One region of the Psychrobacillus sp. 05T411 genome, then DNA from elsewhere that is predicted to be linked to it. Evidence: riboswitches for the same ligand, from Rfam matches in the RefSeq annotation. Region 1 holds a riboswitch; each other region holds the start of a gene.
The links. A riboswitch is a leader RNA that binds a small molecule or an ion and turns the genes downstream of it on or off. The one in region 1 is predicted to bind S-adenosylmethionine.
Positions count from the first base shown of each region.

Region 2: it holds a riboswitch for S-adenosylmethionine, as region 1 does, so the genes downstream of both, mtnK (S-methyl-5-thioribose kinase) here and AC1DFT_RS13125 (MetQ/NlpA family ABC transporter substrate-binding protein) in region 1, are expected to answer to the same signal.
Region 3: it holds a riboswitch for S-adenosylmethionine, as region 1 does, so the genes downstream of both, AC1DFT_RS04385 (bifunctional homocysteine S-methyltransferase/methylenetetrahydrofolate reductase) here and AC1DFT_RS13125 (MetQ/NlpA family ABC transporter substrate-binding protein) in region 1, are expected to answer to the same signal.
Region 4: it holds a riboswitch for S-adenosylmethionine, as region 1 does, so the genes downstream of both, AC1DFT_RS15740 (5-methyltetrahydropteroyltriglutamate--homocysteine S-methyltransferase) here and AC1DFT_RS13125 (MetQ/NlpA family ABC transporter substrate-binding protein) in region 1, are expected to answer to the same signal.

Region 1 is NZ_JBFTLO010000015.1:21,193-24,622, reverse strand. Features, by position in the region: gene AC1DFT_RS13135 (methionine ABC transporter permease) at 1-129, opposite strand, end outside; gene AC1DFT_RS13130 (methionine ABC transporter ATP-binding protein) at 126-1,145, opposite strand; gene AC1DFT_RS13125 (MetQ/NlpA family ABC transporter substrate-binding protein) at 1,203-2,024, opposite strand; SAM riboswitch class I at 2,119-2,232, opposite strand; gene AC1DFT_RS13120 (PPC domain-containing DNA-binding protein) at 2,381-2,887, shown strand; gene AC1DFT_RS13115 (aminotransferase class I/II-fold pyridoxal phosphate-dependent enzyme) at 3,313-3,430, opposite strand, start outside.
Region 2 is NZ_JBFTLO010000038.1:6,505-9,934, reverse strand. Features, by position in the region: gene AC1DFT_RS18875 (2,3-diketo-5-methylthiopentyl-1-phosphate enolase) at 1-968, opposite strand, end outside; SAM riboswitch class I at 1,049-1,154, opposite strand; SAM riboswitch class I at 1,331-1,485, shown strand; gene mtnK (S-methyl-5-thioribose kinase) at 1,558-2,748, shown strand; gene mtnA (S-methyl-5-thioribose-1-phosphate isomerase) at 2,745-3,430, shown strand, end outside.
Region 3 is NZ_JBFTLO010000004.1:37,503-40,932, reverse strand. Features, by position in the region: gene AC1DFT_RS04390 (protoporphyrinogen oxidase) at 23-1,408, shown strand; SAM riboswitch class I at 1,568-1,673, shown strand; gene AC1DFT_RS04385 (bifunctional homocysteine S-methyltransferase/methylenetetrahydrofolate reductase) at 1,749-3,430, shown strand, end outside.
Region 4 is NZ_JBFTLO010000023.1:31,117-34,546, forward strand. Features, by position in the region: gene AC1DFT_RS15735 (BCCT family transporter) at 1-1,469, opposite strand, end outside; SAM riboswitch class I at 1,687-1,787, shown strand; gene AC1DFT_RS15740 (5-methyltetrahydropteroyltriglutamate--homocysteine S-methyltransferase) at 1,882-2,982, shown strand.

The DNA.
Region 1 (3,430 bases):
TAAAATTCCAAGTGGAATCCCTATTAATACAGCGAAAAACAAGGAAATTCCAACCATCTGAAACGTTTCAACAACCGACTTACCGATAACGGGTAGCCATTGATCTGTAAATGTCTCGAATCTACTCATGATTGTCCCTCCAAGTTCTCAATACCAACGCCATGTTCCTCTAAAAATGTTAACGCAGCATTTATTTGATCTTTTTCTCCCGTTAAATGAATAACGATGTTGCCAATGATGCCATTTTTCAATTCAATAATATTGGCTGTTAAAATATTTGGTTGCACATTAAACTTTTGACTTACTTCAGCAAGTAGCGGCTTACCGGCACTTTCCCCAACAAATGTTAAACGCGTCACGCTACCCGTCACATGTAGTTGTGAAATTAAAGCAGGGGATAGATTACGCTGACTAATTGTATTTAAAAACTTTTTCGTTGTAGGATGTGTAGGTTTGGTAAATAGTTGAATGGCATTATTTTGTTCTACGACATGCCCGTTTTCCATGACATATACATGATCACAAATTTTTTGTATAACATTCATCTCGTGTGTAATGAGCAATATCGTAATTCCTAAATCTCTATTTATTTTTAATAGAAGGTCTAAAATAGAATCTGTTGTTTCAGGATCAAGTGCACTTGTTGCTTCATCGCTTAATAATACTTCCGGTTCTTGTGCAAGTGCTCTTGCAATAGCAACACGTTGCTTTTGTCCACCGGATAGTTGACTTGGATAGCTTTTGTGTTTGTCTGCTAATCCAACGATCTCCAAATACTGTTCGGCTCTTTTTTGTACTTCMTCTTTATTATAGCCAAGAAGCTTTAACGGAATCGCAATATTGTCGTACACGGTAGCCGTTTTTAAGAGGTTGAATCCTTGGAAGATCATGCCGATTTTGTTGCGAGCTTGTCGTAATTTCGGAAGGGGAAGGGAAGTGGTTTCTACTCCATTTATATATACTTTTCCTTCTGTTGGTCTTTCCAGTAAATTGACACAGCGAATGAGTGTACTTTTCCCAGCGCCACTATAACCGATAACACCGTGAATTTCCCCTTTTTTCACATGAATGTTCACATTATTTACTGCTTTTACTTTTCCACTTTTACTATTGAATTCTTTTGAAATATTTTCGAGTACGATCATTTCTTTACTTCCTTTCTAAAGAAAACGTTACCGAAATCGGCAACGTTTCCAAAATCTTTACTCATCCCAGCTAGGTAATACAGAACCTTGAAACTCTTCTTCAATGAATTGTCTTACTTCTTCTGATTGATAAGCTTTCACAAATTTTTGAATCGTTGGGTCATTTTCATTTTCAGCACGAACAACAATATAGTTTACATAAGGTGAGTTTGATGACTCTAGTAAAATAGAATCTCCTTTTGGATTCATCCCAGCAGCAAGTGCGAAATTTGTATTGATAGCTGCAACGTCTACTTCACTTAATTGCTTTGGAATTTGTGCAGCTTCTAGCTCAATAAACTCTAGATTTTTTGGGTTTTCTTCAATGTCATATATAGAAGCAGTTTCTCTTTTATCTTCTTTAATTTTGATAATCCCATTTTCTTCTAAAATGTATAAAGCGCGTGCGCCATTTGTAGGGTCATTCGGTAAAGCAAAAGTGGCACCGTCTGGTATTTCATCAATCGATTTATATTTATCCGAGTACACGCCCATAGGGTTTAAAATAGTTTTTCCTACAGGGACTAAGTCTGTACCGTGATCATCGTTAAACGTATCCAAAAATGGACCATGTTGGTAGCTGTTTGCATCTAGATCGCCTTCAGATAATGCTGTGTTTGGAAGGATGTAATCGGAAAATGGTTTGATAACGATTTCTAGCCCATCTTTGGCAGCTACTTCTTTTGCCACTTCAACGATTTGTTCATGCGGACCGGCTGTTACACCAACCACTAATTTTTTCGTATCTAACGCTTTATCTCCACTACTAGAGTCATCACCACATGCAGCGAGTAGCCCAGTTAATAGTACGCCTGATAAAAATAATCCAAATTTTTTCATTGTAAATTCCTCCTAAATAATCATCAGGAAATTAGAATTAATATAAAAGCCTCTCTTCCAAAAGAAAGAGAGGCACAAAAATACAATCGGTCCTCTCTTATCTTCCAAAACAACATGTTTTGCAGGATTTAGCACCTTTCTAACATTCGAAAATGTAGATGGTTGCCGAGCTTCAACGGGCCAGTCCCTCAGCTACTCTTGATAAGAGATAAAACTATTAAATTATTCAGAAGTTCCATGCAATATAATTTACTACATCAACTTACTGAAGTCAACCTATTTTTTCTAGTTGAAATATTCTGCCTGTATACATTAAAGTTATTAACAATAAATAAACATACAAGGATGATGAAAAAATGCCAGTAGTAAGGATCAATTATGCAACCGGGCAGCTTGGGAAAACAATAGCGGCTAGATTAGTATACGGAACAGATTTACTAGAAGGGATCGAACAATTGTGTGCGGAAAACAATATTGAATACGCAACGATTATCAGTTGTTTTGGTAGTTTTCAGCGAAGTGGATTTGTCTATTTAGTACCGAATGAAACATCTATTATTGGAGTTGGCTATAATGATTTGATTAGAAAAGAAGGTCCAATTGAATTTTTGCAAGGCACTGGAGTAGTTTGTAAAAGAGAAGGAGCGTACGAAACGCATTTTCACGGGTCAATCTGTGACCAAAATGGCAACGTTTTTGGAGGTCATTTTATCAAAGGTGAAAACCCGGTTATAACAGTGGACCTAGTACTAGCAGAAGTTGCTGGTATGGAATTCCATCGTAAGTTTGATCCAGAAACAGGGGCCAATCAATTTTATCCAGTGGAGGCTAATGCAACTGAACCAAGAAGAATCGAGAAATAAGAAAGAGGGTGATTCCAAGATGATTTTTTGGAGGATCCCTTTTTTATTTGGTACGTGAAATAGGGATAATGTGTCGTAAATTACTTGCTTACCAATGCAGACCCGCTAAAAAACAAAGTATTTTCCAGTTTAACACATGCTAGGATCCAGTAAATGGCATAGGGCAACAAACCAATCATTGAAAGCAACTAATTCTTGTTTGAAAGCAACCAAATCAACACGAGAGCAATTAAATTGCCGGCGAAAGCAACCAATTTTTAAAATAGCTCTTTACTTGAAGTGAGACGCCGATGATTGTTAATCAATTTTTAAAAATGTTGCGCATATCCACGTCAAAGTTGTGGGTTAAGGAGAACGAGTGAAAACCACTCTGAGGTCAACAAAAAGGCTGTCCAAAAGTAATACTTTCGAGACAGCCATATTTCCTAAAACAACTCTAGTTTTGCAATTCGATCAACAGCTTCTACTAATCGTTCTTCATCCACTAACAAACCAACACGGACGTAGCCTTCGCCAAATGTACCGAAGCCATTACCAGCAGCA
Region 2 (3,430 bases), on a different contig from region 1:
GTACTTGCTTTTGTTAGCTCTTCTCCTAAAGAAAGAGCTGCTTTTTTCTCAAGTGCTACACTACCGTAAGGAGAAGGGAATAATGAAAAATCAGCCCCGGCATAGCGTGTTAGTTTGCCAAGTAAAAGAGATGTTGCAACTCCGTAAAATGGGGAAGAAGTGAAAGCACCACTATATGCGGGATGTGCCATAAATGGTAGTTGAATCTCATCGTCTTCTACAAGTTCTTGAAGTACGTCCAGCCCGTATGCATGAACGTTTAGTAGTAAAGCATCTGCTCCAAGTTCTTTCGCTATTTTCGCCTTTTCACGTAGCTGTGAGGTCCGTCCAGATAAATTCACTGCATAAAGCGTTCGATGTCCTGTTTCTTCATACACTTGATCTAACACTTCTTTGGCAGTTGTAATTCGCTTCTCAAAAGGTGTCAATGGATTGTCGAAAAGGATCTCATCGTCTTTTACTAAATCGACTCCTCCAAGTGCCTGATGTCGAAGCTGTTCTGCTAGATAGTTGATATCTCGTCCAATGACGCCTTTGAATATACTCATGATGAGTGGTCGATCATGTACATTTAACAAGTTTCTTATATGCTCGATACCAAATCTTGGCCCAGGAAACTGAGCTAAAAGTTCTGGTGAAAATTCTAAGTCTAATAGTTTTACTTCACCGTCTAATGATAACTTGCCAAAAACGGTCGTTAAAATGGCAGGCAAATCAGCGGAAAAGTTAGCACTAGGATACGCTATTTTTATCTCTGCTCTAATTTGTTCTGGTTTAGATGGATGTAGTACATTTTCAAACTCCGTAATCGATACAACATTCCCTTTATGCTGTTTTAATTGTTGTTGTTCCAATAATGGTAAATCCGTCCACGAACCAATCGTTAAACCTAAAGCAATGCCCTCTGCTTTTTTTTCAAATGATCCTGGATTCCCATACAATTGATAAACAGAAGTTACTCCACTCATGATTTCAATCTCCTTTAAAGTCAAATTCCCTATAAATAAAAAAACCTCTTCAAATAAGAAGAGGTTAAACGTTTAACGACTTCTTATTTCTCAGTCGATCGACTGCAAGAATTAGCACCGTATCCATTGGTTGGACCGGTTGCCGGGTATCATAGGGCTCGTCCCTCCACCTGCTCTAAATAAGAAAAAATATTAAATTAAGATTTCAGTTAATTGTCAAAGTAATAATGATTATTTCATGCAATCGAAGTAATGTCAATATAGTATTTAGATTTTTTATAAAATTAAAAAAGCCGGTTGACATTTCTTTTTCAAATATGCTAGGATTCTAATCAAATAACATTACGTAAAAAATAATAGCACTCTTATCAAGAGCAGGCAGAGGGTAATGGCCCGATGAAGCCCAGCAACCGACCGTAATACCGTTGTGAGACGGGGCGCTTTTTGCGCCGAGATAACAATCTCTTAAGGCACGGTGCTAATTCCATCAGAAAGGAAACTTTCTGAAAGATAAGAGGCGAGAAATCTCTTATTCTACGCCTCTTTCTTTGGAAAGAGGTTTTTATTTTGTGAAGAAAGGTAGAGAAAAATGACAATTGCAACGAAGAAACAATATGAATCTTTAACAGAAGAGCAGGCAATCGTATATGTCAAACAACAAGGTCTATTTTCAAATGAATTGGAATTAGAGTGTAGTGAAATTGGTGATGGTAATTTAAACTATGTTTTTCGCATTCGGGATCCTAAAAGCGGAAAAGGAATCATTATAAAACAAGCATTACCGTATGCAAAAGTAGTTGGTGAAAGTTGGCCACTAACATTAAAGCGTGCACAAATTGAAGCCAATGCATTAAAAAAACACGGGCAATTTGCGGCAGGGCTAGTACCTGAAGTATATGTAATGGATGAAGACTTGGCGATTACAGTGATGGAAGACTTATCCCATTTGACTATTGCAAGAGAAGGATTGATCCGTTTGGAATCCTATCCGAAGTTAGCGACTGATATTGGGGAATATCTTGCACAAACCTTATTTCATACGTCTGATTTTGCATTACATCCTTTTGAAAAAAAGAAACTAGTTTCAGAGTTTTCCAATCCCGAGCTATGTAAAATTACAGAAGATCTAATTTTCACGGATCCATTTTTTGATCTTGAAACAAATGATTTTGAACCTTCGTTGCGAGTAGATGTAGAAGCTATTTGGAGTAATGAGCTTTTAAAATTGGAAGTCGCGAAATTGAAGAAAAGCTTTTTAACCGAAGCGGAAGCATTACTCCATGGAGATTTGCATACAGGGAGTATTTTTGCGAGTGAAACCGAAACGAAAGTAATTGATCCGGAGTTTGCTTTTTATGGACCAATTGGCTTTGATGTTGGACTATTTCTAGCTAACCTAATCTTTCAAACGATTACAAGAGAAGGGGAGGAGCGAGTTGTAATCCTTCACCATATCGAAAAGACATGGGAAGTATTTTCGTCTAAGTTTTCGGAACTTTGGCAAAAAGAGGCGGTTGAATCATATAAAGATACGCAAGGATTTGAAGCATATGTACTGGATAAAGTGTTCCAAGATACACTGGGCTTTGCTGGTTGCGAATTAATTCGACGTACAATCGGTTTAGCGCATGTGAAAGACTTGGATGGAATCGTAGACGACGCACAAAGAATTTTGGCGAAGAAACAAGCTTTACATTTAGGAGAATTATTTATCTTAAAGCGTAAAGAAATTAGTTCAATCCAGGCAGTAATCGACTTACTAGAGGAGTTGCAAAAATGAGTATTCCGTTATCAATCAAATGGAACAACCAGCGGCTCGAAATACTGGACCAACAGAAACTACCACTTGAGGTGGAATATGTAACACTGGAAACACTGGAAGATGTGTATGATGCCATCATTACGTTAAAAGTACGTGGAGCTCCGGCAATCGGCATTACTGCTTCCTATGGGTTAGCAGCAGCGGCACAGTATTACGAAACAAATTCTTTAGAAGAATTCCATCAATTATTAAGTAAAGATACGCTATATTTAGCAGAATCTAGACCAACAGCCGTCAATTTAGTGTGGGCTTTAGAGCGTTTACGTGGTGCAGTAGAGCAGGCAGAAACTGTGCAAGAAGCGAAGAAGCAGTTGTTAGAAGAAGCGGATAATATATACGAGGAGGATGAGGCATCTTGCCGTGCTATTGGTGAATATGCTTTATCTTTACTTGAAGACTATACAAAAGTCATGACTATTTGTAACGCTGGCACCATTGCCACTGCCAAATATGGGACTGCATTAGCACCATTCCATTTAGGCAGTGAAAAAGGGAAGCAGTTCCAAGTATTCGCTTGTGAAACGAGGCCTGTATTTCAAGGAGCACGACTTACTGTATGGGAGCTTCAGCAATCAGGAGTAGATGTCACCCTGATTACAGATAGTATGGCTGCACATACGATAGGGGCAAAAGGGATTGA
Region 3 (3,430 bases), on a different contig from region 1:
TTTAAGACAAGGAGTGAGCATTTTGAAAAAAGTAATTGTGATTGGCGGAGGAATTACAGGACTTTCTGCTATGCACTATTTGCAAAAGCTTAAAATAGAAAAAGCCTTAGATATAGAGTTAGTTTTAGTGGAATCGAATGATTATTTAGGGGGAAAAATTCATTCTGTCCGTAATGGAGAGTTTATCATGGAAACCGGAGCAGACTCCATTGTTGCACGCAATGCAGGAGTTTTGCCTTTAGTCGAAGAGTTAAATTTACAAGACGAACTTGTCTATAATGCAACAGGTATTTCTTATATATATACGAATAATGAGTTGCACGCCATCCCTGCGGATACGGTATTTGGTATACCAACGAGTGAGGAATCGTTAGAAAGTAGCACATTAGTTTCTGAAGAAGGTAAAGAAGAGGCGTTGAAAGATTTTGAGTTGCCTAATGAAAGCTTTACAAAAGATAGCTCGATTGGATCTTTTTTAGAGCATTTCTTAGGTAAAGAGTTAGTGGAAAAACAAATAGCACCTGTCCTATCAGGTGTATATTCTGGAAATCTAGATAAGCTAACACTGGCTTCCACATTACCTTATTTAGTAGATTATAAAGATGAATACGGTAGCATTATCAAAGGTTTAGAAGCGAATAAAGAAAAATTCCAAAGTGCTTCCAATAAAAAGTTTATTTCTTTTAAAAATGGCCTTTCTGCATTAATAGATCGCTTAGAAAAAGAGCTAAGCGATGCTACTATTTTAAAAGGAGTACACACAACGAAAGTTGCGAAAAATGAAGATAGATATGAGGTTTCCTTTTCTAATCATGAGTCAATCGAAGCAGATTACGTTATATTAACAACTCCACATAATGTGGCACAAAGTCTATTGCAAGACGAAGAATTGGACGCTGATTTTAATAAACTAAAAAATTCATCTCTCATTAGTATTTATCTCGGGTTTGACATTCCGGATGAACAGCTTCCTGCTGAAGGTACCGGCTTTATCGTTTCCGAAAATAGCGATGTGAAATGCAATGCGTGTACATGGACAAGTCGCAAGTGGAAGCATACATCTGAAAATAGCCATTTGCTTGTTCGTATGTTCTACAAAAGCACAAATCCTGCATTTGAAAAGATGAAAGATATGCGTGAGGAAGAGTTAGTTCAAGTCGCTTTACAAGATATCGAAAAGAGCTTGAAATTAACTGGGAAGCCTCAAGTTGTCGAAGTGACCAAATGGAATGATTTAATGCCAAATTATCACTTAGAGCATGGACAAGCGGTTCAATCTTTGAAGGAGAAAATGGCAGTTGTGATGCCTAATGTGGTACTGGCTGGATGTTCGTATTATGGGGTTGGCATCGGTGCTTGTATTCAAAATGGGAAAGATACAGCAGCGTTAATTGGTGCAAGAATTTAATTTTAGATGATATTGTAGGGCCAAAATTCAATTTTGGTCCTATTTTTATTGGCATAAATCGATAAATCGCCAGTTAAATATAAAGAAAATTCTAAAATGTACTTGACGCTTTAGTTTATTAAAGGTACGATATGTCTAACTAAAAAACTGAATATTTAATTCTTATCAAGAGAAGCTGAGGGACTGGCCCTGTGAAGCTTCAGCAACCTGCCGTTTAGGTCAGGTGCTAAATCCAGCAGACATATAATAGTCTGAAAGATGAGAAGGGACGAATTATTATACTCGTAAAGCCTTCTTTTTAAAAGTGGGCTTTTTTTTATTGTAGAGAGGATGGGTGCGAGTGGGATTGTTAGATAAACTACAAACAAGTGTGTTAACGGCAGATGGAGCAATGGGGACGCTGCTATATTCTTATGGAATTGACTATTGCAATGAGGAACTAAACATCGAAAGACCAGAAATTATCGAGAAGATCCACCAGGACTATATCACAGCAGGTGCAGATATTATCCAAACGAATACATACGGCGCAAATGCGATTAAATTGGCCAGATACGGCTTAGAAAATAAAGTGAAGGAAATCAATGAAGCGGCAATTCAAATCGCTAAACGAGCTGCTGCACCGGGTAGACAGTTTGTGCTAGGAACAATAGGGGGAATACGGGGCATTCGTAAAAGTGATGCAACGTTAGCCGAAATTATTCAAATGGTTGATGGGCAAGCGAGTCACTTGCTTACTGGCAATCCGGATGGACTATTACTCGAAACGTATTATGATTTTGAAGAATTATCTGCAACAGTTACTCATTTAAGAAAGTTGACGGACACACCAATCATAGCGCAAGTATCCATGCATGAGCCAGGCATATTGCAAAATGGTTTATCACTGAATGACGCATTACAACAACTTGATGTATTAGGTGCAGACGTTGTTGGAGTCAATTGCCGTCTAGGTCCTTTCCATACCATACAAGCACTAGAGGGAGTTACACTTCCGAAAAATGCGTTCCTTTCAGCTTTTCCGAATGCAAGTTTACTGGATATGGAGGATGGTCGCATAGTGTACGAATCAGAGGCCGATTATTTTGGTCGTGCAGCATTGCTTCTCCGTGAAGAAGGCGTTCGATTGATAGGTGGATGTTGTGGAACGACTCCAAAGCATATCGAAGCTGCGAAAAAAAGAATTGGCCAATTACCCCCATTAAAAGCGAAAGTTGTTGCTCCTAAAAAGCCGATTATCATTCGTGAAGCAGAGCCAAATATCAACGAGGCTCTTCATGAAAAAGCACAAAAAGAACGGACTATAATTGTAGAACTAGACACACCGCGACACCTAGATACGACAACATTTATGGAAGGTGCAAGTAAACTCTACGATGCTGGTGTTGATGCTGTGACAATGGCGGATAATTCACTTGCTTCCCCTCGCATTAGCAATATGGCGATGGGATCTATGTTAAAGCTACAAAATAATATTCGACCGCTTGCACATATTACTTGTCGCGATCGCAATCTTATTGGCCTCCAATCGCATTTAATGGGGCTGGATGCGCTTGGTATTCATGACATCTTAGCGGTAACAGGTGACCCAACAAAAATTGGTGACTTCCCGGGTGCTACAAGTGTTTATGACGTTTCAAGTTTGGAATTAATTCAATTAATTAAGCAATTAAACGAAGGTATTTCATTCTCAGGGAAATCGCTTCGAAAGAAGGCAAACTTCTCTATAGCAGCGGCTTTTAATCCAAATGTTCGAGTCTTAGACCGTGCTGTAAAACGATTAGAGAAGAAAATCGAATGTGGTGCCGATTATTTCATCACGCAACCTGTCTACACAAAAGAAAAAATTCAAGAAATTTATGAGGCAACCAAACATTTAGCAACTCCTATTTTCATCGGTATTATGCCGCTAACAAATATTCGAAATTCCGAGTTCTTGCACAATGAAGTACCGGGCATCAAATTATCCGATGAAGTGTTAGAAAGGATGCGTGCATGTGGCGAAGATAGAGAAAGTGCCAC
Region 4 (3,430 bases), on a different contig from region 1:
GCTTCTTTTTTTAACCCCATCATTAAAGAGGCAATCATGAGAAGCATGACGAAAGAAAATGGTAAAGCAGCAATAATGATTGTATTTTGTAAAGCTGTGAGACCATTAACAGACAGCAAAACGATAGCAATGACTGACAAGGTGATTCCCCAAACAAGTTTCACTTTATTTGGTGGGGTTAATGAACCATTAGTTGATAGCATACCGAGAACAAAAGTTGCGGAATCGGCCGATGTGATGAAAAAGCATGCAATAAGTATCACGGCAAAAACCGATATAATGGTCGCCATTGGCATTGCATGAAACATTTCAAATATAGTCAACTCAGTAGATGCTTTCGCTAAATCGGCAATACCTTCTTTTTGCATATTGATAGCAGTGGAACCGAATGCAGAAAACCAAATTGCTCCAAGTAACGTAGGTGCAACCAATACGGCAGTAACGAACTCTTTAATCGTTCTTCCTTTTGAGACACGAGCTATAAACATACTGACAAATGGTGCCCATGAAATCCACCAAGCCCAATAAAAGATGGTCCAAGCTTCGAGCCATTCGCGATTAGTCGCGCTGAGTGGTGCTGTACGGAAACTCATTTGAACAATATTGGATAAATATCCTCCAAAAGAGTCCGTGAACATATCAAAAATGAGTAATGTAGGACCTAGGATAATAACAAAACCAAGTATTGCTAGTGCTAATACTAAATTTGTATTCGATAAATATTTAATTCCTTTACTTAAACCGGACCATGCAGAAGCAAGGAATAGGACCGTTACGATAGCGATAATAATTACTTGAGTAAAGATACCAATCGTCCACCCGAAAAGATAGTTTAAACCTGCATTAATTTGAACGGCACCGAAGCCGAGTGAAGTAGCCACACCAAAAGCAGTAGCAAAAATAGCAAGGACGTCGACCAGTATGCCCAATGGTCCTTCCATCTTCTTACCGAAAATTGGTTTTAATGTTGCTGATATTAACCCAGGTTCATCTTTACGGAACTGAAAGAAGGCAAGGGATAAACCTACAACTCCATACATAGCCCACACGTGAAATCCCCAATGGAAGAAAGTATAGCGTAGAGCCTCTTTAAAAGCTGCAGCTGTGTTTGGTTCCGCTGTTGCTGGATCGATTGCATAATGCGATAAAGGCTCGGCAGCACCATAAAAAACGAGTCCAATACCCATTCCAGCAGAAAACAGCATAGAAATCCATGTGACTGTTGAAAACTGTGGACGATCTGTGTCTTTTCCTAACCGGATCTTTCCGTATGGACTGAAGATAAAAAATATACTAAGTGCTAACATGAATGTCATTAGTAGCATGTAGTACCAACCAAAGGAAGATGCAACAAAGCTTTTGATGGCTGTGGTGATTTCCTCAAAGTTTTCGGGCCAAATTGCTCCATATCCAGCAGCTAAAATGATTAAGCTCATAGTGATATAAAATGTAATAGATAGTTTTTTCATACTTCCCCCTCGTAGAATGAATAATTTAAATGGTTTACTATACTAATAAAACACTGTGAAATCAAATGATATCAAGGGTTCCGTTTCTTCAAAATCATACCCGAAATAAGAGGATTTGAAACAATTAAAGGCAACTAAATAAAAAGATTATTCGAAAATTAGTATTGACAGAATAAACTAAATAATGTAAGGTAATAGTCAATCAAATAAAACAACTTTCTTATCAAGAGAGGAGGAGGGACTGGCCCTACGATACCTCAGCAACAGGCTTTTTGTACTGTGCTAATTCCAGAAGCGTTTTATGCTTGAAGATAAGAAGAGAAAAATCACTGGTGACGTGTAAACCTCTTCTTGTTTCTAAGAAGGGGTTTTATTTGATTTCCAATTCAAATTTAGGGAGGAAGAAATCATTATGACAACTAAAACAGCAATTGCAGCACCATTCAGAGCGGATCACGTAGGGAGTTTATTAAGACCTGAAAGTTTACTTCATGCAAGAAAAGACTTTAAAGCAGGGGCTATTACGAAAGAACAATTAAAAGAAATAGAAACAATAGAAATTAAACGCATTGTCGACAAACAAATTGAAGTTGGATTGGAACTTGTAACAGACGGTGAATTCAGACGTGGCTGGTGGCATCTAGACTTTTTAGAGCATCTAAATGGATTTGAAGGGTATGTACCGGAAAAAGGATATCAATTCGAAGGGGTAGAAACAGACAAGTACGAAGTGCGCAATATCGGCAAAATCTCGTTCAACCCAGACCATCCATTTATCCAAGACTTTATCGAGTTTAACAAAATCGTAGATGGTCGCGCAGTTGCAAAACAAACGATTCCAAGTCCAAACCAGTTATTCCACCCGGGTATACGTGATGAAAGTATTTACCCGGACGTAGAAGAGTTCGCAAAAGATATTATTAAAGCTTACCAAGACGCTATTCAAGCATTTTACGATGCAGGGGTAAGATATTTACAAATAGATGATGTATATATTGCGGGTCTATCCTCACCAGATCTTCCTTATAAAGAAGGAGAAAGAGAGTTTTTAATCGACCTTGCACTTCGTGTAATGAACGGAGCATTGGAAAACAAACCAGCTGATTTAGTAGTGACGACTCATCTATGCCGGGGAAATTACCAATCGACTTGGGCATTCGGGGGAAGTTACGCACTAATCGCTCCAACGTTTTTCGCAAAAGAAAAAGTAGATGGATTCTTCTTAGAGTATGATGACGATCGATCAGGCGACTTCAAGCCACTTGAACATATTKCAAACGGCGGAGCAAAAGTGGTTCTAGGTGTTTTCACATCGAAAAATGGAGAACTAGAAAATAAAGAAAATATTATCGCACGTGTCAAAGAAGCATCTGAGTATGTGCCACTGGATCAATTAAGTATTAGCCCACAATGTGGCTTTGCTTCTACACATCATGGTAATAAGTTAACAGAAGAGCAACAGTGGGAAAAACTAAAATACATCGTAGACATTTCAAAAGAAATTTGGGGTTAATGAAGGGCAACACCTCGTTATTAGCCAATTACCCATTTGTAAGGCTAGAACGAGTAAATATAAAATACTTTCTTTCCTAAAGGTCTCATTTGATCGAGTAGGAAAGAAAGTTGAAAATTGCAAGACAACACCACACACATGAACATAGGAAGTATGAAAAGAGCGCAATCTTATGAGGCGTTCTTTTTTATATTAAGCGCAATCTTGAGATAGTGCGTCGCAAGCAAACGTAATAAATCCAATAAATGCCTAAGGGCAACTAATCGGGTATTGAAAGCAACCAGTTCTATTCGGAAAGCAACTAAATCAACGCGAGAGCAACCAGATTCGTACGAGAGCAACCAAATTGCCAATGAAAGCAATCATTTCTCAAAATAACGGGTTTACTTGTTATTGAGATGACTATGGCACCGACGCATTTTCCCTTAATTGTGCAAACTATCCTTAA